Pseudoduganella dura: one gene and its partners. The protein of the gene in region 1 interacts with the protein of each later gene in a pairwise test. Links are inferred from orthologs where the notes say so. Each region holds a gene or a part of one and is shown in the gene's direction. Other genes may lie near its edges. The genes, in order: groL, GJV26_RS04830, GJV26_RS14420 and grpE.

What was found.
Region 2: the proteins of groL (region 1) and GJV26_RS04830 interact in binary tests that used the Escherichia coli proteins (3 or more experiments, as listed by UniProt). The link is inferred for Pseudoduganella dura from one-to-one orthologs.
Region 3: the proteins of groL (region 1) and GJV26_RS14420 interact in binary tests that used the Escherichia coli proteins (3 or more experiments, as listed by UniProt). The link is inferred for Pseudoduganella dura from one-to-one orthologs.
Region 4: the proteins of groL (region 1) and grpE interact in binary tests that used the Escherichia coli proteins (3 or more experiments, as listed by UniProt). The link is inferred for Pseudoduganella dura from one-to-one orthologs.

Annotation. Positions count from the first base shown.
Region 1 is NZ_WNWM01000002.1:4,397,834-4,404,223, reverse strand. What follows is about bases 1,565-4,542. They hold groL (chaperonin GroEL), read left to right. Parts: upstream 1,565-2,219; coding sequence 2,220-3,866; downstream 3,867-4,542. Other genes in these bases: GJV26_RS19185 (thiamine pyrophosphate-requiring protein), read left to right, coding at 4,450-4,542; GJV26_RS19190 (glycine zipper domain-containing protein), read right to left, coding at 4,003-4,311; groES (co-chaperone GroES), read left to right, coding at 1,896-2,186. In the rest of the region: GJV26_RS19220 (EVE domain-containing protein), read right to left, coding at 1-314; GJV26_RS19210 (cell division protein ZapA), read right to left, coding at 675-986; GJV26_RS19205 (hypothetical protein), read right to left, coding at 983-1,213; GJV26_RS30485 (hypothetical protein), read right to left, coding at 1,376-1,510; more of GJV26_RS19185, read left to right, coding at 4,543-6,240; GJV26_RS30285 (hypothetical protein), read left to right, coding at 6,342-6,390.
Region 2 is NZ_WNWM01000002.1:1,064,326-1,070,495, reverse strand. What follows is about bases 1,708-4,465. They hold GJV26_RS04830 (endonuclease), read left to right. Parts: upstream 1,708-2,539; coding sequence 2,540-3,391; downstream 3,392-4,465. Other genes in these bases: modB (molybdate ABC transporter permease subunit), read left to right, coding at 4,226-4,465; modA (molybdate ABC transporter substrate-binding protein), read left to right, coding at 3,480-4,226; GJV26_RS04835 (YgjP-like metallopeptidase domain-containing protein), read right to left, coding at 1,984-2,493; GJV26_RS04840 (phosphatase PAP2 family protein), read right to left, coding at 1,708-1,872. Also shown: more of GJV26_RS04840, read right to left, coding at 1-1,707; more of modB, read left to right, coding at 4,466-4,897; GJV26_RS04815 (ATP-binding cassette domain-containing protein), read left to right, coding at 4,894-5,565; GJV26_RS04810 (TOBE domain-containing protein), read left to right, coding at 5,562-6,170. UniProt on the Escherichia coli protein: Incises the DNA at the 3' side of a lesion during nucleotide excision repair. Incises the DNA farther away from the lesion than UvrC. Not able to incise the 5' site of a lesion. In vitro, the incision activity of Cho is UvrA and UvrB dependent.
Region 3 is NZ_WNWM01000002.1:3,291,234-3,297,482, forward strand. Bases 841-3,677 are described here. They hold GJV26_RS14420 (ABC transporter ATP-binding protein), read left to right. Parts: upstream 841-1,775; coding sequence 1,776-2,579; downstream 2,580-3,677. Other genes in these bases: GJV26_RS14415 (glutamate synthase subunit beta), read left to right, coding at 841-1,399; mlaE (lipid asymmetry maintenance ABC transporter permease subunit MlaE), read left to right, coding at 2,576-3,361; mlaD (outer membrane lipid asymmetry maintenance protein MlaD), read left to right, coding at 3,417-3,677. Also shown: more of GJV26_RS14415, read left to right, coding at 1-840; more of mlaD, read left to right, coding at 3,678-3,887; GJV26_RS14435 (MlaA family lipoprotein), read left to right, coding at 3,887-4,663; GJV26_RS14440 (MlaC/ttg2D family ABC transporter substrate-binding protein), read left to right, coding at 4,791-5,435; GJV26_RS14445 (STAS domain-containing protein), read left to right, coding at 5,495-5,800; GJV26_RS14450 (ABC transporter ATP-binding protein), read left to right, coding at 6,018-6,249. UniProt on the Escherichia coli protein: Part of the ABC transporter complex MlaFEDB, which is involved in a phospholipid transport pathway that maintains lipid asymmetry in the outer membrane by retrograde trafficking of phospholipids from the outer membrane to the inner membrane.
Region 4 is NZ_WNWM01000002.1:3,684,129-3,687,118, forward strand. It holds grpE (nucleotide exchange factor GrpE), read left to right. Parts: upstream 1-1,205; coding sequence 1,206-1,775; downstream 1,776-2,990. Other genes in the region: hemH (ferrochelatase), read left to right, coding at 1-934; dnaK (molecular chaperone DnaK), read left to right, coding at 1,856-2,990. UniProt on the Escherichia coli protein: Participates actively in the response to hyperosmotic and heat shock by preventing the aggregation of stress-denatured proteins, in association with DnaK and GrpE. It is the nucleotide exchange factor for DnaK and may function as a thermosensor.

The DNA of each region.
Region 1 (6,390 bases):
TTTACGTCGATGCCCGTCCAGCGCGGATTTTCCGGCGTGGCCTTCGGATCGAAATACGGACTGTCCGGATCGAACTGCGTGGCATCCGGGTACGGCATGCTGGCGATTTCCGCGATGCCGGCGATGCCCGGCACCGCGCAGCTGGAGTGGTAGAACAGCACGCCGTCGCCGACCTGCATGCCGTCGCGAATGAAGTTGCGTGCCTGGTAGTTGCGCACGCCGTACCACGACGTGGTCTGGTCCTTTGCTGCCAGCACGTCGTCGAAACTGACGTCGTCGGGTTCGGACTTCATCAGCCAGTACTGTTTCGGCATGGCGCTCCTGCTGTTATCGAACGAGGGACATGGGGGATGGACGTAAAAAAGCGGCTGCGCACCTTTCGGTGCAAGCAACCGCTCTCGCTACGACAATTTTTCTACTTCTGCGCTACTTCTGCGCTGCTTCGAATAGGGCCCCGCCTGTGCCGTCATGCCGGCATCCTGAACCTAACGGTTCAAGTCGGTCACAGTCAGTTCAACTTCGGGTTCATCGGACTAGCGACGCTCACACCCGCCAAACAATATTCCGCAACCTATGCGTGTTAATGGTTCAAGGAATATATGGCACTTCTCGAACACCGCAGGGTAGGACGGAGTTTACTCCTCAAACGCCTGGAGGGAAAGTCCTATCGTGCGTCAGAAGAGATTTTCCTGCGGGGTCAGCGCACTGTCGAGCACCCGATGCATCGCGGCGATCTTGTGCTGCACTTCGAGCAGCGAGATCTCGGACAGCGGTCCGGCCGGCGCTTTGGCCGTCAGGAACTCGGCGGCCATCGACAGCGCGGCCATCACGGCGATGCGGTCGTTGCCCTTCACCTTGCCGGTATCGCGTATGGTGGTCATTTTCTTGTCCAGCAGTGCGGCGGCTTCGCGCAACGCGCGTTCTTCGCCTTCCTTGCAGACGAGGCGGTACGATGAACCGAGGATATTGACGTCCACGTTGCTCATGACTGGACCTCCTCTTGTTCAGGCGTCGCGGTTTCCAGCGGCGGAACGTGTTCGAGCAACGCCGATACGCGCGCGTGGGCTTCGGCAAGGCGCTTCTGGTGACCGAGGTTTTCCGTCACCAGCGCGGCATTGGCTTGACGCAGCTGCGCGTTTTCGCGACGCAGCATCTGCGTCAGCTCGGCCAACTGCTCGATCTTGTCGGAAAGTTCTTGGAAGTCTGCAATCATCCCGCCACTATAGGGCTGTGTGATAACGTGGTCAACCGAATCGACAACGTTCTACACTTAATTACATCTTAATGATGGCTATCATCTTGAAGTTTCCGTCGCGACGATAGTCCGGCAGGCATGCCGCCGGGCGGCGGCAGCGGAAGAAATCCTGGCAATGCGTCAGTTGACGGCACCCAGCGCCAGCAACAGCATGGCTCCGGCAAGCACTCCCAGCGCCGCGCCAGCGGCAACATTGATTGCAACGCGCACCCACCCCGGGGCGTGCAGGTCTCTCGGTAATTTCGTCTGGAACATCGCAGCCTCGCTAAAAGGTGATCGATCTAACAGGGTCGAGCTATACAGGGTCGAGCTACACAGGTTCGAGCTACAGGTTCGAGCCATACAGGTGCGAACACATGTCGAGCTACGGATCGAATTACACGGATCGAACTACGCGGATCGAACCACGCGGGTTCGGCAAACACTTCCGCATGTGAACGGACAGTGTGCGCTTCCGGCGCTCCTTTGTCAAAACACAAACGGTCATTTCACGGCTGCTTGTTGCTGAGCTCGCCCCTTAGAAATTTTCCCAATATGAATTCTCTTGAAATCACTTATGACCATCCCTATAATAATTGGCACTCGTTAGCCGAGAGTGCTAACAACGTTTCAACCTCACTGTACACATAAGGAGTTTTGTATGAACCTTCGCCCTTTGCACGATCGCGTCATCGTCAAACGTCTGGACCAGGAAACCAAGACTGCTTCCGGCCTGATCATCCCTGACGCCGCCGCTGAAAAGCCGGATCAGGGTGAAGTGCTGGCAGTCGGCAACGGCAAAGTGTCGGACACCGGTACGCTGCGCGCACTGGAAGTCAAGGTCGGCGATCGCGTTCTCTTCGGCAAATACTCCGGCCAGGCTGTCAAGGTCGACGGCGAAGAGCTGCTGGTGATGCGCGAAGAAGACATCATGGCCATCGTCCAAAAGTAACAGCCCCCTTACAGAATTCAGGAGAAAAGAAACATGGCAGCTAAAGAAGTGATTTTCGGCGACGCAGCGCGCGCCAAAATGGTTGAAGGCATCAACATCCTGGCCAACGCGGTCAAGGTCACGCTGGGCCCGAAAGGCCGCAACGTGGTACTGGAACGCTCGTTCGGTTCCCCGACCGTGACCAAGGATGGTGTGTCGGTCGCCAAGGAAATCGAATTGAAGGACAAGCTGCAGAACATGGGCGCGCAGATGGTCAAGGAAGTCGCTTCGAAGACTTCCGACAACGCCGGCGACGGCACCACCACCGCGACCGTGCTGGCACAGGCCATCGTGCGCGAAGGCATGAAGTTCGTTGCCGCCGGCATGAACCCGATGGACCTGAAGCGCGGCATCGACAAGGCCGTGGCCGCCACCGTCGAAGAACTGGCGAAGATCTCCAAGCCATGCACCACGTCGAAGGAAATCGCCCAGGTTGGCGCGATCTCCGCGAATTCCGACTACTCGATCGGCGAGCGCATTGCCGAAGCGATGGAAAAAGTGGGCAAGGAAGGCGTGATCACCGTGGAAGACGGCAAGTCGCTGAACGACGAGCTGGACATCGTGGAAGGCATGCAGTTCGACCGCGGCTACCTGTCGCCGTACTTCATCAACAACCAGGAAAAGCAAGTCGCCATCCTGGAGAACCCGTTCGTTCTGCTGTGCGACAAGAAAATCTCGAACATCCGTGACCTGCTGCCGGTACTGGAGCAAGTGGCCAAGGCTGGCCGTCCGCTGCTGATCATCGCCGAAGACATCGAAGGCGAAGCACTGGCGACCCTGGTGGTCAACAACATCCGCGGCATCCTGAAAACCTGCGCCGTCAAGGCACCGGGCTTCGGCGACCGTCGCAAGGCCATGCTGGAAGACATCGCCGTGCTGACCGGCGGCCAGGTCGTTGCTGAAGAAATCGGCCTGACGCTGGAAAAAATCACGCTGGCCGAACTGGGCCAGGCAAAGCGCATCGAAGTGGGCAAGGAAAACACGATCGTCATCGACGGCGCCGGCGATGCGTCGAACATCGAAGGCCGTGTGGCACAGATCCGTACCCAGATCGAAGGCGCGACCTCCGACTACGACCGTGAAAAGCTGCAGGAACGCGTGGCCAAGCTGGCCGGCGGCGTTGCCGTGATCAAGGTTGGCGCTGCCACCGAAGTCGAGATGAAAGAGAAGAAAGCCCGCGTGGAAGATGCTCTGCACGCTACCCGCGCTGCCGTGGAAGAAGGCATTGTTCCTGGCGGCGGCGTGGCCCTGCTGCGTGCCCGCGCTGCGCTGACCGTGAAGGGTGACAACCCTGACCAGGACGCCGGCATCAAGATCGTGCTGCGCGCGATGGAAGAACCGCTGCGCATGATCGTCCAGAACGCCGGCGAAGAAGCATCCGTCGTCGTCAATGCAGTCCTGGCCGGCACCGGCAACTACGGCTACAACGCCGCCAACGGCACCTACGGCGACATGGTGGAAATGGGCGTGCTGGATCCGGCCAAGGTGACCCGTTCGGCACTGCAGAACGCCGCATCGATCGCCGGCCTGATGCTGACGACCGACTGCATGGTGGCTGAAGTGACGGAAGACAAGCCAGCCGGCGGCATGGGTGGCATGGGCGGCATGGGTGGCATGGGCGGCATGGACGGCATGATGTAATCATGCGGTCGATGCGGGCTTCGGCCCGCCGCGCCTGAAAAGGCCGCTTCCCTGGAAGCGGCCTTTTTTATTGTTCAGGTGAAAACAACAATGGCTGCCGAGGCAGCCATTGTTACGTGAGACGCGTAGGAGCGCGTCAGTGTCGCCGTTGCGCCAAGCCGGCACCGACGGCACTGCCGAGGCCGACACCGAGGCCGATGCCCATTGCGAAATTACCCATTGCAACACCGATCGCGCAGCCGATCGCTGCACCCAGGCTGATACCGAAGCCAACATAGCGCCCGGTGCGGTCGTCCGGTTCCATATCCATCTTGCGTCTCCTGTTTCGTGGTTGTTGTGCATTCAATATACACCCGGATTTCGATCTCTCTGCCGTTTTTTTAAGCGGATCGTCCCGCATCAACAACGTTTCCAGTCCCTTCAGATATACGATCTTGCGTTGCATCAAAGATCACGTTCCGTTCGCAAACCATCTCGTTTGAAGCGCCGGATCGCCGGTATGTGCTGCAGTGCACCGCATGCGTGCGCCAACGCAACCATGGCGGATTTATCATCGCCGCTGGTCCAACTCAGCGAGAACGACATGGCAGACACGGTAGGCGACTTCCTCCTGCAACGATTGCATGCCTGGGGCGTGCAGCGCGTGTATGGATACCCCGGCGACGGCATCAACGGCATCATGGGCGCCTTCAGCCGGCAGGAAGAGATCGAATTCATCCAGGTGCGGCACGAGGAAATGGCCGCCTTCATGGCCACCGCACATGCCAAGTTCACCGGTGAAGTGGGCGTCTGCCTGGCCACGTCCGGCCCGGGCGCGGTGCACCTGCTCAACGGCCTGTACGACGCCAAGCTCGATCACCAGGGCGTGGTGGCGATCGTCGGCCAGCAAAAGCGCATGTCGATCGGCAGCGACTACCAGCAGGAAGTGGACCTGCCCGCGCTGTTCAAGGACGTGGCGCACGAATACGTGCACATGGCCACCGACCCGGCGCAGGTGCGCCACCTGATCGACCGCGCGTTCCGCATCGCCAAGGAAGAACGCGCCGTCACCTGCCTCATCTTCCCGAACGACGTGCAGGAACTGGACGCCGTGCCGCACCCGCCGCGCGAGCACGGCGCCAATCATTCGGGCATTGGCACGCTGACGCGCAGCCACGTGCCGCCGCTCGACGCGTTGCAGCAGGCGGCGCGCATCCTGAACGAAGGCAGGAAGGTGGCGATCCTGGCCGGTGCCGGGGCGCTGCACGCCACCGACGAGCTGATCGAAGTGGCCGACATCCTCGGCGCCGGCATCGCCAAGGCGCTGCTCGGCAAGGCCGCGGTGCCCGACGACCTGCCGTTCGTCACCGGTACCATCGGCCTGCTGGGCACCAAGCCCAGCCACGACATGATGAACGATTGCGACACGCTGCTGATGGTGGGCTCCAACTTCCCGTACAGCGAACACCTGCCGAAGGAAGGCCAGGCGCGCGGCGTGCAGATCGACATCGACGCGCGGCGCGCCAGCGTGCGCTACCCGATGGAATTCAACCTGATCGGCGATTCGCGCGACACGCTGCGCGCCCTGATCCCGCTGTTGCAGCGCAAGACCGACCGGGCGTGGCAGGACGAGATCCGCGGCAACGTGGAGCGCTGGTGGCGCGTGCTCGAAGGCCGTGCGATGAACGAGGCCAACCCGATCAACCCGCAGCGCGTGTTCTGGGAACTGTCGCCGCGCCTGCCGGACGATTGCATCATCGTCGGCGATTCCGGCTCGGCCACCAACTGGTATGCGCGCGACGTGAAGATCCGGCGCGGCATGATGACCAGCGTGTCCGGCGGCCTGTCCACGATGGGCTGCGCGGTGCCGTACGCGATCGCCGCCAAGTTCGCCCATCCGGAACGCCAGGTGATCGCGCTGGTGGGCGACGGCGCGATGCAGATGAACGGCATCAACGGGCTGATCACCATCGCCAAGTACTGGCGGCGCTGGGGCAACGGCAAGCTGGTCGTCATGGTGCTCAACAACCAGGACCTGAACCTGGTCACGTGGGAAGAGCGCGTGATGGGCGGCTCGCCGAAATTCGAGGACTCGCAAGCCGTGCCGGATTTTCCGTACGCGCAATATGCGGAACTGGTCGGCCTGAAGGGCATCCGGATCGACAGCGCCGATGCGGTGGCCGCCGGATGGGAAGCGGCGCTGGCATCGGACCGGCCGTGCGTGCTGGAGATGGTCACCGATCCCAACGTGCCGCCGCTGCCGCCGGATGTGCCGGCCAAGCAGGCGGCAGCCTACTTCAAGGCGCTGCTGAAGGGCGACCCGGATGCGCTGGCCACCGTGCGCGCCAGCATCAAGGAAACCTGGGAATCGTGGTTCCCGCCGAAAAAGGAATAGCGGTAATGCCGGGGCAGCCGCGGAACAACCAGGCCGGTGCCGGCCCGGCGCGCTTTCAGTTACCATGTTCGCAACATGGATGACCCACGAAAGCACGCCGCATGAGCAAACCCTCCCACTTTCCCGCCGTTGCCGGCACCCTCGCCGGGT
Region 2 (6,170 bases), 3.3 Mb from region 1 along the record:
TTTCAGGCTCTTCGCGCCGAGCACCGTCAGCGTGTCGCCGGCGGCCGGCCTGAAGCCGTTCTGCAGCTTGACGCGCAGCGTGCCGCCGCCGATGGTGGCGGTGCCGCCGACGTTGATGCGGCCCTGCTGGGCCGCGCCCAGGCGCAGTTCCAGCACCGCGCCGGTCAGCTGGGTGTACTGGCCGGCCACGGCCAGCGCGCCAGGCGCGTTGCTGACCAGCGTGCCGCTGGCGGCAACGTAGACGTCGCCGGTGCCGAAGGCCGTGGCCGACTGCGCTTCGAGCGTGCCGCCGTCGACCTGCGTGCCGCCGGTCCAGCTGTTGTTGCCGCCCAGCGCCAGCGCGCCGGTGCCCCCCTTGACCAGCTTGCCGCTGCCCGAGATATCGTTGCGCCAGCGGTCCGCCGCGTTGAAGCCGCCCCTGGCGGCATCCATCGACAGCACCACGTTGCCGGTGAAGACGGCGTAGCCTTCGGCGGCGGCGAACAGGTTCAGGCGGCCCCAGCCTTCGGCATCGTCCAGCACCGGGTAGCCGGAAGCGATGGCCGTGGTCTTCAGCACGACGCGGCGCTGCGCGTCGCTCAGGTAGGGCAGGCGCGTTTCGAGCAGCACTTCGGCGCCTTTCGGCACCACGGCCGGCGCGGTGGTGGAACCGATGCGCGGCAGGCCGTAGGTCATGCGGCGCAGATAGTTCGCCTTGCTCGTGGCGTAATCGGCGAAGCGGTCGTTGGCGACCGTGCCGGACGCGGCGTAGCTCGGGAACGTGGCCGCCGTGGTATTGGTCAGCTTCATCAACGTGGTGTGGGCCTGCGCGACAGCGGCGGCACGCGTGGTGGCGCCGGCGGCGATCAGGTTGGCCGCGGCCACGGCCTGCGCCTGCACACGGCCGCTGATCACGTCGAGCGGCGAGTGCATGCCGGCCAGGATGCGGCTTTCGCCCAGTTCCAGGCCGCGGCCGACCAGCTCCTGGTAGCGTTCCGGCACCACGTAGGCCATGCCGATCGCGTTGCGGGTCGCTTCGGCCGAGTGCCCGCTGGTGAAGCCGCCATCGGTAGGCGGGGTCGTGCTCTTGGCCGGTTCCAGCGCAGGCACCACCTGCACTGCGCTGCTCCAGCGATATGGCCGCGCATACTTGTAGAAGCGCTTGGCCGGTTCGGTCGAACCGTTGTTGCCCATCGAGTTGACCAGGTCCACCACCATGCCGAAATCGGCGTTGGCGGCGCCGCCCACGCCGTTGTTGTTACCGCTATCTTCATACTTGACGGTGGTGGCGTCGGCCGGCATGCCGGTGATGCTGGTGGTCTGGCGCGTGGCCGTGCGCCACGCGGCGGTCAGCGGGCCGAAGCCTTCGGTGGTGCTGTAGCCCTTGCCACGGCGGTCGTCCAGGTAGGCCATCAGCGTCTGTTCGGCGGTGCGGCTGGCGGTGGCCTTGACCACGTAGTCGATATTGGCGTTGTGGACGGCCGCGTTGACGATGGTGCCGCCGTTGGTGCCATCGTTCGGCACGCCGGTCCAGGCCGAGTTGACGACGGCGGGGAAGCCGTCCACGGCGGGCGCCGTGACGCCGGCATCGACGATCTCGGTCAGCGGTTTCCAGATGTCGAGCATGCCGCCGAGCACGCGCACGCCGGCGTTGGTGGCCAGCGTGGCATAGCGGGCATCGCCGCGCTGGTTGGTGGCGGCGGTATCGACGAACGCCAGTACGGCTGGCACGGGCGCGGTATCGGCCGCGCCCTGGTCGGCCGGCGGAGCCGGGATGGCGACGACGGTGTCGGCACGGCTGTCGTGATCGGAGCCGCCGCAACCGGCCAGCGCGAGAACGGCGCCGATGGCGATGACGAGAGGAAGACGGCGCAGCCCGGTGGCGTGATGCATGTGAAACCCTTCAATTTATTGTTGAGCAGAAAAATTGAAGGGATGATATGGCTTGTCGATGACAACCTGATGACGTGGCGGCGGGCCGTTACCGGCGCGCCTGCCGATGGGTTACCACAGCTTTTGCCCGGAATGCTCCAGTTCCGTCAGGTACAGCCGCACGTCGAACTCGTACTGGTGGTACTGCGGTTCCATGTACGAGCACAGTTTGTAGAACGCCTTGTCGTGCTGCTTTTCCTTCACGTGCGCCAGTTCGTGCACGGCGATCATGCGCAGGAATTCGATCGGGCAGTCGCGGAACATGGTGGCGACGCGGATCTCGTGCTTGGCCTTGAGCTTGCCGCCCTGGATGCGGGAAATCGATGTGTGCAGCCCGAGCGCATGGTTGATCACGTGGATCTTGCTGTCGAACAGCACCTTGTCGATCGGCGCGGCGTTGCGCAGGAACTCGTCGCGCAGATCCTGCACATAGCCGTACAGCGCCCGGTCGTTGCGCACGTCGTGGGCGTTCGGATAACGTTTCTTCAGCACTTCGCCGAGGCGGTTCTGGTTCAGCAGGGCTTGCACCTGGTGGCGCGTGTCGTCGGAGTACGCGCCGAGGTATTTCAGTGGGGCTGTCATGGCGGCGAGACTGTACCACAGCCTTGCAAATCAGTATGATGGCACGATGGGCACCCATGTCAACTCCGTGGGATTGCTGGTCCGCGCCGACCCCGCACTGTTATTCAGCTATCCCGACCATATCCCCCGTGACTGCATCGACGTCTTGCCGCAGCACCCGGGCATCTATATCTTCCGCGACGAAGCCGCCACGCCGATCTATATCGGCAAGAGCGTCAATATCCGGCACCGCGTGATGTCGCACCTGCGCACGCCCGACGAGGCGCAGATGCTGGCGCGCACGCGCCGCATCGACTTCGAGCGCACCGGCGGCGAACTGGGCGCGCTGCTGCGCGAGGCGATGCTGATCCGCGAGCACCAGCCCGTGTTCAACGTCAAGCTGCGCCGCCAGCGCGAGATCTGCTCGATCGCGATCCGCGAACACCGGCCGGACATCGTGTTCGCGAAAGAAGTCGACTTCGGCCGCACCGATGGCCTGTTCGGCCTGTTCGGCACGAGGAAGGCGGCGCAGGAGACGCTGAAGAACCTGGTGCAGGCTTCGAAGCTGTGCCCGGTGATGACGGGGCTGGAGAAGGGTAGCCCGGGCCGGCCGTGCTTCGCGCGCCAGATCGCCCGCTGCCATGGCGCCTGCACCGGCGAGGAAAGCGCCGCCGACCATGCGGGGCGGTTGCAGGCGGCGCTCGGGCACATGCTGGTCAGGCGCTGGCCCTACGACGGCCCGGTCGCGATCGTCGAAGAGTCGGACGGGCTGCGGCAAAGGCAGCTGGTCGAGAACTGGTGCTACCTCGGCACCGGCAAGCTGAAGAAGAAGCGCCCCGCGGCCCGCTTCGACCTGGTGGTGTACCAGATACTTGCGCGGCGGCTGCTGGCGGGCGAGCTGAAGGTCGAGACACTATAGCCGCAGCGTGAGCCCGGCTGGCTGTCCGGGCATATAATCACCGCTATATAATCGTGTATATTGCGCTTTTCGCTCATCGAGGGTTTTCATGCGCAAGAACGTGCTGTTCGCCACTGCCCTGGCAACCTCCCTGGCCGTGCTGCCGCCGCTGGCCGGCGCGGCCGATCTCACCGTTTCCGCCGCCGCCAGCCTCACCAACGCGTTCAGGGAACTGGCGCAGTCGTTCGAGGCCGCGCACCCCGGCGACAAGGTGCTGCTGAACTTCGCCGCGTCCGATGCGCTGGTGCAGCAGATCGCCAAGGGCGCGCCGGTGGACGTGTTCGCCTCCGCCGACCAGGAAGCGATGGACAAGGCGCAGGCCCTGAAGCTGGTCGCGCCCGGCACGCGCCGCGATTTCGCCAGCAATACCGTGGTACTGGTCGTTCCGGTCGGCGGCAGGATCGCGTCGCTGGCCGACCTGAAGACGGCGGGGCGCCTCACCACCGGCAACCCCGCCAGCGTGCCGATCGGCCGCTACACGGAAGAGGCGCTGACGAAGGCGGGCCTGTGGCAGGCGCTGCAGCCGAAATTCGTGTTCGGCACGTCGGTGCGCCAGAGCCTCGACTACGTGGCGCGCGGCGAAGCCGATGCCGGTTTTCTCTACGCCACCGACGTGATGGCGCAAAAGGACAAGGTAAAGGCCGTGCTGACGCTGCCGACCGCCACGCCGGTGCATTACCCGATCGCGGTTATCGCCAATGCGCAGCAGCCCCGGCTGGCGCGGCAATTCACCGATTACGCGGTATCGGCCGCCGGCCAGGCGATCCTGGCGAAGTACGGCTTCGGCAAGCCCTGATGGGCGATGCGTGGATCGCCCTCGGCCTGTCGCTGAAGGTGGCGCTGTGGGCCACGGCGATCGACCTAATGCTGGGCATCGCCCTGGGCTGGGTGCTGGCGCGCAAGCGCTTTCCCGGCCGCGAGCTGCTCGATGCGCTGCTGACGCTGCCGATGGTGATGCCGCCCACGGTGCTCGGCTATTACCTGCTGGTCGTCATCGGGCGCAACGGCCCGCTGGGCGGCTGGCTGCACGACGCGTTCGGCATCAACCTCATCTTCACGTGGCAGGCGGCCGTGATCGCCGCCGCCGTGGTGGCCTTTCCGCTGGTGCTCAAGGGGGCCCGCTCCGCGTTCGAGACGGTGGACCCGCAGCTGGAACAGGCCGCGCGCGTGCTCGGCGTATCCGGCCCGGGCGTGTTCCTGCGCGTGACGCTGCCGCTGGCGTGGCGCGGCGTGCTGGCCGGCACCCTGCTGGCGTTCGCCCGCTCGATGGGCGAATTCGGCGCCACGCTGATGGTGGCAGGCAGCATTCCCGGCAAGACGCAGACACTGTCGATCGCCGTCTACGAAGCCGTGCAGGCGGGGCAGGACGACACCGCCAACCTGCTGGTCGCCGTCACGTCGGTCACCTGCGTGGCCGTGCTGGTGCTGGCCAGCCGGCTGGCACCGCCGCGCAAGGCATTGCCATGATCCGCCTGGACATCGACACCACGCTGCGCGCCGGCGCGCGCGCGTTCCGGCTCAATGCCCGCTTTGCGTCCAACAGCCAGCGGATCGTCATCTATGGCGCGTCCGGCGCCGGCAAGAGCCAGATGCTGAAGGCGGTGGCAGGGCTGGCGCGGCCCGATGCCGGCTACATCGAACTGGCCGGCAGGGTCTTGTTCGACAGCGTCAACGGCATCGACGTGTCGCCGCAGCGGCGCAACGTGGGTTACCTGTTCCAGGATTACGCGCTGTTCCCGCACCTGAACGTGCGGCAGAACATCGCCTTCGGCCTGCGCCGGGGCCTGTTCAATCCGCCGCGCAAGGTGGACGGCGAAGCGATCGCCTACTGGCTCGACGCGTTCGGGCTGGAAGCGGTGGCCCGGCAGGTGCCGGACCAGCTTTCCGGCGGCCAGCGGCAGCGGGTGGCGCTGGCGCGCGCGCTGATCGCCGAGCCGGCCGCGCTGCTGCTGGACGAGCCGTTCGCCGCGCTCGATCCGGCATTGCGCGTGCGCATGCGCGCCGAGCTGGACGCGCTGCAGCGCCGCCTCGATATTCCGATGCTGATGATCACGCACGATCCCGAAGATGCCGTCGCGTTCGGCGGTCATGTATTGACGATGGCCGACGGCGCCATCGTGGAGGAGGCACCATGAGCGAGGTGGAGAAAAGCGGGCCGCTGGAACTGGAGGGCAAGCTGTGGCTGACCAGCGGCGGCCGGCACCTGGGCGGGCCGGACCGCATCGCGCTGCTGGCCGCGATCGCCGCGCACGGTTCGATCACGCAGGCGGCCAAGGCCGTGGGCATGAGCTACAAGGGGGCGTGGGACGCGGTGGAAACGATGAACAACCTGGCCGGCGCGCCACTGGTCGAACGGCTGGCCGGCGGCAGGGGCGGCGGCGGCACGCGGCTCACCGAACCTGGCACGCGGCTGGTGGCGCAGTTCCGCCGGCTGGAAGAACTGCACCGCCGCTTCATCGAACAACTGGGCCGGCAGCCGGTCGGCGAGGACATTGACGATATCAACCTGCTGCAGGTGCTCAACATGAAGACCAGTGCGCGCAACCAGTTCCTGGGCACCGTGGAAACCGTCACGCGCGGCGCCGTCAACGACGAAGTCGTGCTGCGCATTGTCGGCGGGCAGCGCATCGTGGCGGTGGTCACGCACGAGAGCGCCGAAAGCCTCGGGCTGGCGCCGGGCGCGCAGGCGTTCGCGCTGGTCAAGGCATCGTCGGTGATCGTCGCGGTGGCGGTGGAAGGG
Region 3 (6,249 bases), 1.1 Mb from region 1 along the record:
GCGCCTGAAGAACTACAAAGAGTTCGTGCTCAAGCTCACGGACGACCAGGCCAAGGTGCAGGGCGCACGCTGCATGGATTGCGGCATCCCGTTCTGCAATACGGGCTGCCCGGTCAACAACATCATCCCGGACTGGAACGACCTGGTGTACCGCCACCACTACCGCCAGGCGCTGGATGTGCTGCACTCGACCAACAACTTCCCGGAATTCACTGGCCGCATCTGCCCGGCGCCGTGCGAAAGCGCCTGCACGCTGGGCATCAACGACGATCCGGTGGGCATCAAGTCGATCGAGCACAAGATCATCGACGAAGGCTGGGAACACGGCTGGGTCAAGCCGCAGCCGGCCGATCACAAGACGGGCAAGAAAGTGGCGATCATCGGTTCCGGCCCCGCCGGCCTGGCGGCCGCCCAGCAGCTGGCGCGCGCCGGCCATGACGTGACCGTGTTCGAGAAATCGGACCGTGCCGGCGGCCTGCTGCGCTACGGCATTCCCGACTTCAAGCTGGAAAAGTTCCACATCGACCGCCGCGTCGAGCAGATGGAAGCGGAAGGCGTGAAGTTCCGCATGTCGACGCTGGTGGGCAAGGACTTCCCGGCCAACGTCAACAACTGGGCCAAGGAAACCATCTTCCCGGAAGACCTGGAGAAGGAATTCGACGCCGTCGTCATCGCTGGCGGCGCGGAACAGCCGCGCGACCTGCCGGTGCCGGGCCGCGAGCTCAAGGGCGTGCATTTCGCGATGGACTTCCTGCCGCAGCAGAACAAGATCAACGCCGGCGACAAGGTCAAGGACCAGATCAAGGCCACCGGCAAGCACGTGGTGGTGATCGGCGGCGGCGATACGGGCTCCGACTGCGTGGGCACGTCGAACCGCCACGGGGCCGCGGCCATCACGCAGTTCGAACTGATGCCGATGCCGCCGGAGCAGGAAAACAAGCCGATGGTGTGGCCGTACTGGCCGACCAAGCTGCGCACCTCGTCGTCGCACGAAGAGGGCTGCGAGCGTGACTGGGCGGTTGCCACCAAGCGCCTGGAAGGCAAGAACGGCAAGGTCGAGAAGCTGATCGCCTGCCGCGTGGAGTGGAAAGACGGCAAGATGGCCGAAGTGCCGAACTCGGAATTCGAAATGAAGGCCGACCTGGTGCTGCTGGCGATGGGCTTTGTGTCGCCGGTACAACAGGTGCTGGAAGCTTTTGGCGTGGAAAAAGACGGCCGGGGCAATGCCCGTGCCGCCACCGAAGGCAGCAATGCCTACGTCACCAGCAAGCCCGGCGTCTTCGCCGCGGGCGACATCCGCCGCGGCCAGTCGCTGGTCGTGTGGGCCATCCGCGAAGGCCGCCAGTGCGCCCGCGCGGTCGACGAGTACCTGATGGGCCACTCCGTCCTGCCACGCTGATTCCCTGGCGCACCCTTAAAGCCCGCCCGGCCCGCCGCGGCGGGCTTTTTGTTGCCAAGTTGAACAAGATTTCCTGAAACCGGGGTCAGACCCCAAATTTAGGCAATATTTCTCGCCAGCCCCGGTTTTTTGGCGATGTTTTTGTTGCGCAAGTGAGAAATATTTCTTGGAACTGGGGTCTGACCCCGGTTTTTGGCGATGTTGCCTTGCACAAAATTAACACAGTTTGCCAAATGTAAATTACTGACTCGGCGGTTATTAGTGTTGTATTATTCACTACTTAACCTGAGCCATATAAGCCTCTCCAGAGTGGCTGCCAGCAGAGTATGGGATTTCTGCATTACAATATGGCATTAAAAAATAAAGACTCTCTGCCGTGGCAAACCTCGTAGAAATCCGTGACTTGCACTTCTCGTATGGGAAGCGCCCCATCCTGGCAGGGCTGAACATGGACTTTCCAAAGGGGAAAGTCATTGCGGTCATGGGCGGTTCGGGCAGCGGCAAGACGACGGTATTGCGCCTGATCGGCGGACAGATCCGCCCCAGCAAGGGCCAGGTCAGCGTCGACGGCCAGGTCGTGCACAAGCTGAAGACCAACGATCTGTACTTGTTGCGCCGCAAAATGGGCATGCTGTTCCAGCATGGCGCACTGTTCACCGACCTCACCGTGTTCGAGAACGTGGCGTTTCCCCTGCGCGAGCATACCGACCTGCCGGAAGAACTGATCCGCGACCTCGTGCTGATGAAGCTGAACGCGGTCGGCCTGCGCAATGCGGCGCCGCTGAAGCCGGGCGAGATTTCCGGCGGCATGGCGCGCCGGGTGGCGCTGGCGCGCAGCATCGCCCTCGACCCGCAACTGATCATGTACGACGAGCCGTTCGCCGGCCTCGACCCGATTTCGATGGGCGTCACCGCGAACCTGGTCCGCAACCTGAACGATGCGCTGGGTTCCACCAGCATCCTGGTGTCCCACGACGTCAAGGAGTCGTTCACGATCGCGGATTACGTGTATTTCCTGTCGCAGGGCAAGATCGTTGCCCACGGCACCCCGGCTGAAATGATGGTATCGACCGATCCTTACGTAAAACAATTCGTGCACGCCGAGGCGGACGGCCCGGTGCCGTTCCACTACCCCGGCAAATCGCTCGCCGACGACCTGGGCCTGGGAGCGCGGAAATGATCGGCCGCCGCGTTCTTGCCGGCGTCGGCAACACCGTACGGGACTATGTGGAAAGCGTCGGCTACGCCACCCGCACCTTCTTCACGATGATCGGCCTGTCGCCGGGCATGATGCGCCGTCCGCGCCTCGTCATCGAGCAGCTGCACTTCATCGGCAATTATTCGCTGCTGATCATCACGCTGTCCGGCCTGTTCGTCGGCATGGTGCTGGGCCTGCAGGGCTATTACACGCTGAGCAAATATGGTGCTTCCGAGTCGCTCGGCCTGCTGGTGGCGCTGGGCCTGACGCGCGAACTGGGCCCCGTCATTACCGGCCTGCTGTTCGCCGGCCGCGCCGGCACGTCGTTGACCGCCGAGATCGGCCTGATGAAGGCGGGCGAGCAACTGTCGGCGATGGAAATGATGGCCGTGAACCCGATCCAGCGCGTGCTGGCGCCGCGGTTCTGGGCCGGCGTGATCGCCGTGCCGCTGCTGGCGTCGATCTTTTCCGCGGTCGGCATCTTCGGCGGCTACCTGGTCGGTGTCGGCCTGATCGGCGTCGATGCCGGCGCGTTCTGGTCGCAGATGCAGTCCGGCGTGGACCTCTGGAAGGATGTGTTCAACGGCTTCGTCAAGAGCGTCGTGTTCGGCATAGCGATCACGTTCATCTCCCTGTACCAGGGCTACGAAACGCGGCCCACGCCGGAAGACGTGGCCGGCGCCACGACCCGCACGGTGGTCGTGTCGTCGCTGATGATCTGGTGGCTCGATTTCATGCTGACCGCCCTGATGTTCAGTAAATAATTCCTTGCGGGAACGCTTCGGCGTGCTTATAGAAAAACAGATAGGATAAGTAAAAATGCAACGCAAATCTCTGGATGTGTGGGTCGGCCTGTTCGTCGTGTTCGGCGTCGCGGCGCTGATGTTCCTGGCTTTGAAGGCCGGCAACAGCGGCACGTTCTCGCTCGCGAAGACGTACGAAATCACCGCCAAGTTCGACAATATCGGCAGCCTGCGGCCGCAGGCAGCCGTGAAGGCGTCGGGCGTGGTGGTGGGGCGCGTGGCGCGCATCGCGTTCGACGACAAGTCGTACAAGGCGGCCGTGACGCTGGAGATGGATGCGACGTACAAGTTTCCTAAAGACAGCTCGGCCAAGATCCTGACCGCCGGATTGCTGGGCGAGCAGTATGTGGGTATCGAAGCCGGTGGCGACGAGAACAACCTGGCGCAAGGCGACAAGATCGCCCGTACGCAATCCGCCGCGGTGCTGGAAGACCTGATCAATCAATTTATCTACAGCAAGGCTGCTGAAGGAAAGGACTCCAACTGATGCGCCGTTCTACCACCCCTGTTCTGCTGGCAATCGCTGCCGCAGCCACCCTGTCGGGCTGCGCCGTCGGTCCCGACAAGCGCGATCCGATGGAAAACTGGAACCGCGCCGTCTTCAATTTCAACGACAAGGTCGATACCTACGCGCTGAAACCCGTGGCGACCGGCTACAAGAATGTCACGCCGTCGTTCGTGCAGACGGGCGTCAACAATTTCTTCGGCAACCTGCAGGATCTCTGGACCGGCGGTAACAACCTGCTGCAAGGCAAAGGCGGCGATGGCGTGTCCGACCTGGGCCGCTTTGCGCTGAACTCCACCTTCGGCGTGCTGGGCCTGTTCGATATCGCTTCGGAAGCCGGCCTGCGCAAGCACAAGGAAGACTTCGGCCAGACGCTGGGCCGCTGGGGTGTGCAGTCGGGCCCGTACGTGATGCTGCCGCTGCTGGGCCCGTCCACGTTGCGCGACACCGTCGGCCTGCCGCTCGACATGGTGGCCGATCCATGGAGCTACAAGGATCCGATCAACGTGCGCAACATCGGTGCCGGCGTGCGCGTGATCGACCAGCGCGCCGCCCTGCTCGATGCGTCGTCGCTGCTGGAAGATGCCGCGCTGGACCGCTACGAATTCGTGCGCGACGGTTTCCTGCAGCGCCGCCAGAGCCAGGTCTATGACGGCGACGTGCCGCAAACGAAGGAAGAGGAAAACGTGCCGGAACAGCCGGCCGTGAAACCGACCGGCGATGGCGCCTTGCCGCCAGCCACCGCGCCGGCCACCTGAGTTACATCTCGGCACACAGTGGCCGGATTGGCGCTGCCGGTGACCGCTATAATGGGTTCACCGGCTGTGCATGCCGCCAGCCAGTGCCCGCAACGAATTCCGGTACAACCACACAGGGTAAAACCACATGAAACTGATTAAACAACTGATCGCCGTCGCCGCCATCGCGTTCGCCACCACCGGCTTCGCAGCGGCCCAGGGCACGAACGAAGCGCCGGACCAGCTGGTCAAGCGCATCAGCTCCGACGTGCTCAACGTCGCCAAGACCGACAAGGATATCCAGGCCGGCAATACCCGCAAGGTGATGGACCTGGTGGAAACCAAGATCCTGCCGTACGTGGACTTCGAGCGCATGACCGCGCTGGCCGCCGGCCGCTACTGGCGCGAAGCCACGCCGGAACAGAAGCGCGCGCTGTCGACCGAATTCCGCACGCTGCTGATCTACACGTATTCCGGCGCGCTGTCCCAGGTGCGCAACGAGACGATCGAATTCAAGCCGCTGCGCGCCGATGCCACCGACACCGAAGTGGAAGTGCGTTCCCAGGTCAACATGACCCGCGGCGAACCGGTGCTGCTGAACTATCGCGTCGCCAAGGGCGCCGATGGCTGGAAGATCTATGACATCAACGTGCTGGGCGCCTGGCTGGTGGAAACCTACAAGGGCACCTTCAACACCGAGATCAGCAAGGGCGGCATCGACGGCCTGATCAAGACGCTGGCGGCGAAGAACAAGCAGCTGGCAAGCAAGCCGCTGGCAACCGCCAAGAAGTAATCATCCCTGGGGCCGGGAGCACGCTTCCGGCCCATTGCACGCCTTCATCCTGCGAAAACATGTCCGATTCCCCGAACAACATGCTGTCCCTTACCGCGCTGACCGTCGATAACGCCACGGCGGCGCTGGAGCACGGCCTGGCCGCGCTGCGCGCGGGGCAGACGGAATTCGACATGCGCAATGTGGTGGCAGTCGATTCGGCCGCCGTGTCGGTGATGCTGGCGTGGCAGCGCGCCGCGCATGCGGAAGGCGTCAAGCTGCGCCTCGTGAACCTGCCGCCGATGCTGTTAAGCCTGACCAAGCTGTATGGTGTCTGTTCGCTCGTGTCGCCGGAAGTGGCCGATACCGAACTGCACCACCATTGACCCCCGCCTCGCCCCCTCGCACGCAGTAAATCCGCCGATCCGCCGCCCCCCGCGGCATGGCTGGACCGAAATTCCCCTATAATTGACCGTTGCTCCAGCCGGAATGGCGCGAGCGCCCGCAATAACAGGCCCGGTGCGGGTCCAGTGCGCCGGTCCGGCGCCAGTGCGGACCCCCGGCGCAACGGCCGGCGTTGCAAAGAACACATACAAGCCAAGCATGACAGCAATCCAAATCAGCAATGTCGAAAAGCGCTACCAATCGCTGCAGGCGCTGGGCGGCGTGTCGCTCTCGATCGAGGAAGGCGAGTTTTTCGGGCTGCTCGGGCCGAACGGCGCAGGCAAGACCACGCTCATTTCCATTATCGCGGGCCTGATCCGGCCGGATTCGGGCACCGTCTCCATCCATGGCCACGACGTGGTCTCCGATTTCCGCGCCGCCCGCAAGAAGC
Region 4 (2,990 bases), 720 kb from region 1 along the record:
CCTGAACGGCGTGATCCTGCCGTTCCGCTCCGGCCAGTCGGCCAAGAAATATGCCTCGATCTGGACCGAGGAAGGCTCGCCGCTGCGCATCCACACCCAGAACCAGGCGATGCTGCTGCACGAAGCGCTGCAGGCGCGCGGTCACCAGGATGTGACGGTGGCGATGGCGATGCGCTATGGCTCGCCGGCACTGCCGGACGTGCTGGCCCGCCTGAAGGCCGACGGCTGCGACCGCATCGTGGTGCTGCCCGCCTATCCGCAATACTCCGGCACCACCACCGGTTCGATCTGGGATGCCGTGTTCGGGCACTACCGCAAGATCCGCAACATCCCCGAGCTGCGGCTGGTGAAGAACTACCACGACCACGACATGTATATCGAGGCGCTGCGCCAGAACGTGATGGCGCACTGGGCGCAGCATGGCCGCGCCAAGAAGCTGGTGATGAGTTTCCATGGCGTGCCCAAGCGCACGCTGATGCTGGGCGACCCGTACCACTGCGAATGCCACAAGACGGCGCGCCTGCTGGCCACCGCGCTGAAGCTGCGCCCGGAAGACTACATCGTCACGTTCCAGTCCCGCTTCGGCAAGGCCGAGTGGCTGCAGCCCTACACCGCGCCCACGGTGCAGAAGCTGGCGCAGGAAGGCGTGCGCAGCATCGACGTCATCTGCCCTGGTTTCACCAGCGACTGCCTGGAGACGCTGGAAGAAATCGCAATGGAAGTGCGCCATGACTTCCTTTCCGCCGGCGGCAAGGAGTTTCATTACATCCCTTGCCTGAACGAAAGCCCGGCCTGGATCGCCGGGCTGGCCGAGATCGCCGAGCAGCACATGATCGGCTGGCCGGCCATGGTTTCCCCATCGCAGCGCGCCATGCGCCAGCAGGACGCCGCCATCGGCCGCGACCGCGCCATCGCCCTGGGCGCTACCGAGTAGATCTTTCCCTTGCCGCGCGGCGATCGCGCAACATTGCTGCCAACAGGTTGTTAGCACTTGCGGGAGAGGAGTGCCAGCCTGTTAAAATAGCAGGTCGGCAGACCCTGTCGGCCATGATTTGCCAGCCATTTGTCAAGCGCCGGGCGAACCTTCAGGATCGCATCACGCCCTGTCTGAGCGGAATGCCCCTTGAAAAGGTAGGGGATAGCCCCAGATTCGGCCAGTGCAGTCAGGGCAATGTCAAACAAACACGATTTGTAGGAGTCAAACGATGCAAGACCAGGAAAACCAGGCCATCCCGAATCCCGAGGAAGCACAGCCGGCAGCCCAGACGCAGCAACAGGCTCCGCAGCAGGAAACTCCGTTCGAGTCCGCAGCAACCCCGAGCCTGGAAGAGCAGCTGTCCGTCACCGAAGCCAAGCTGGCCGAGATGCACGACGCCTTCATGCGTGCCAAGGCCGATGCGGACAATATCCGCCGCCGTGCCCAGGAAGATGTCTCGAAAGCCCACAAGTTTGCCGTGGAAAGCTTTGCCGAAGCCCTGCTGCCCGTGAAGGACAGCCTGGAAATGGCGTTGAAAGTGGAAACGCCGTCGATCGAGTCGCTGAAGGAAGGCGTGGAAATGACGCTCAAGCAGCTGAACTCGGCATTCGAGCGCAACCGCCTGCTGGAAGTGGTACCTGCCGCCGGCGACAAGCTCGACCCGAACCGCCACCAGGCCGTGGCCATGGTGCCGGCCGAGCAGGAAGCCAACACGGTCGTGGCCGTGCTGCAAAAGGGTTACACGATCGCGGACCGCCTGCTGCGCCCCGCCATCGTGACGGCTGCCCAGCCGAAGTAACCGCAAGCACTTGAAAAGCAAAGCCTTTTCCCGCATATAAGAAGCATTCAGAAACTAATCAGTTACGAGGAAGAACAAACATGGGCAAAATGATCGGTATCGACCTGGGCACGACCAACTCCTGCGTCGCCATCATGGAGAATGGCCAGCCAAAGGTCATCGAGAACGCCGAAGGCGCGCGTACCACGCCTTCGATCATCGCTTACCAGGAAGATGGCGAGATCCTGGTTGGTGCGCCGGCGAAACGCCAGGCCGTCACCAACCCGAAGAACACGCTGTTCGCAGTCAAGCGCCTGATCGGGCGCAAGTTCGACGAGAAAGAAGTCCAGAAGGACATCGGCCTGATGCCTTACTCGATCAACAAGGCCGACAACGGCGATGCCTGGATCAGCGTGCGCGACAAGAAACTGGCGCCGCCGCAGATCTCCGCCGAAGTGCTGCGCAAGATGAAGAAGACCGCCGAGGACTACCTGGGCGAGGAAGTGACCGAGGCCGTGATCACGGTGCCGGCCTACTTCAACGATTCGCAGCGCCAGGCCACCAAGGACGCCGGCCGCATCGCGGGCCTGGATGTCAAGCGCATCATCAACGAGCCGACCGCGGCCGCGCTGGCTTTCGGCCTGGACAAGACCGACAAGGGTGACCGCAAGATCGCCGTGTATGACCTGGGCGGCGGCACGTTCGACGTGTCGATCATCGAGATCGCCGACGTGGATGGCGAAAAGCAGTTCGAGGTGCTGTCGACCAACGGCGACACGTTCCTGGGCGGCGAAGACTTCGACCAGCGCGTGATCGACTACATCATCGAAGAGTTCAAGAAGATCAACGGCCTGGACCTGAAGAAGGATCCGATCGCCCTGCAGCGCATCAAGGCTTCGGCCGAGCGCGCGAAGATCGAACTGTCGTCGTCGCAGCAGACCGAGATCAACGAGCCGTACATCGCCATGGCGAACGGCGCTCCGGTCCACCTGAACCTGAAGATCACCCGCGCCAAGCTGGAATCGCTGGTCGAGGAACTGATCGCCGCCACGATCGAGCCATGCCGCACCGCCATCAAGGATGCGGGCGTGAAGGTTTCCGACATCGACGACATCATCCTGGTCGGCGGCATGACCCGTATGCCGAAAGTGCAGGAAAAAGTACGCGAATTCTTCGGCAAGGATCCACGCAAGGATGTGAATCCTGACGAAGCCGTGGCTGTCGGTGCCGCGATCC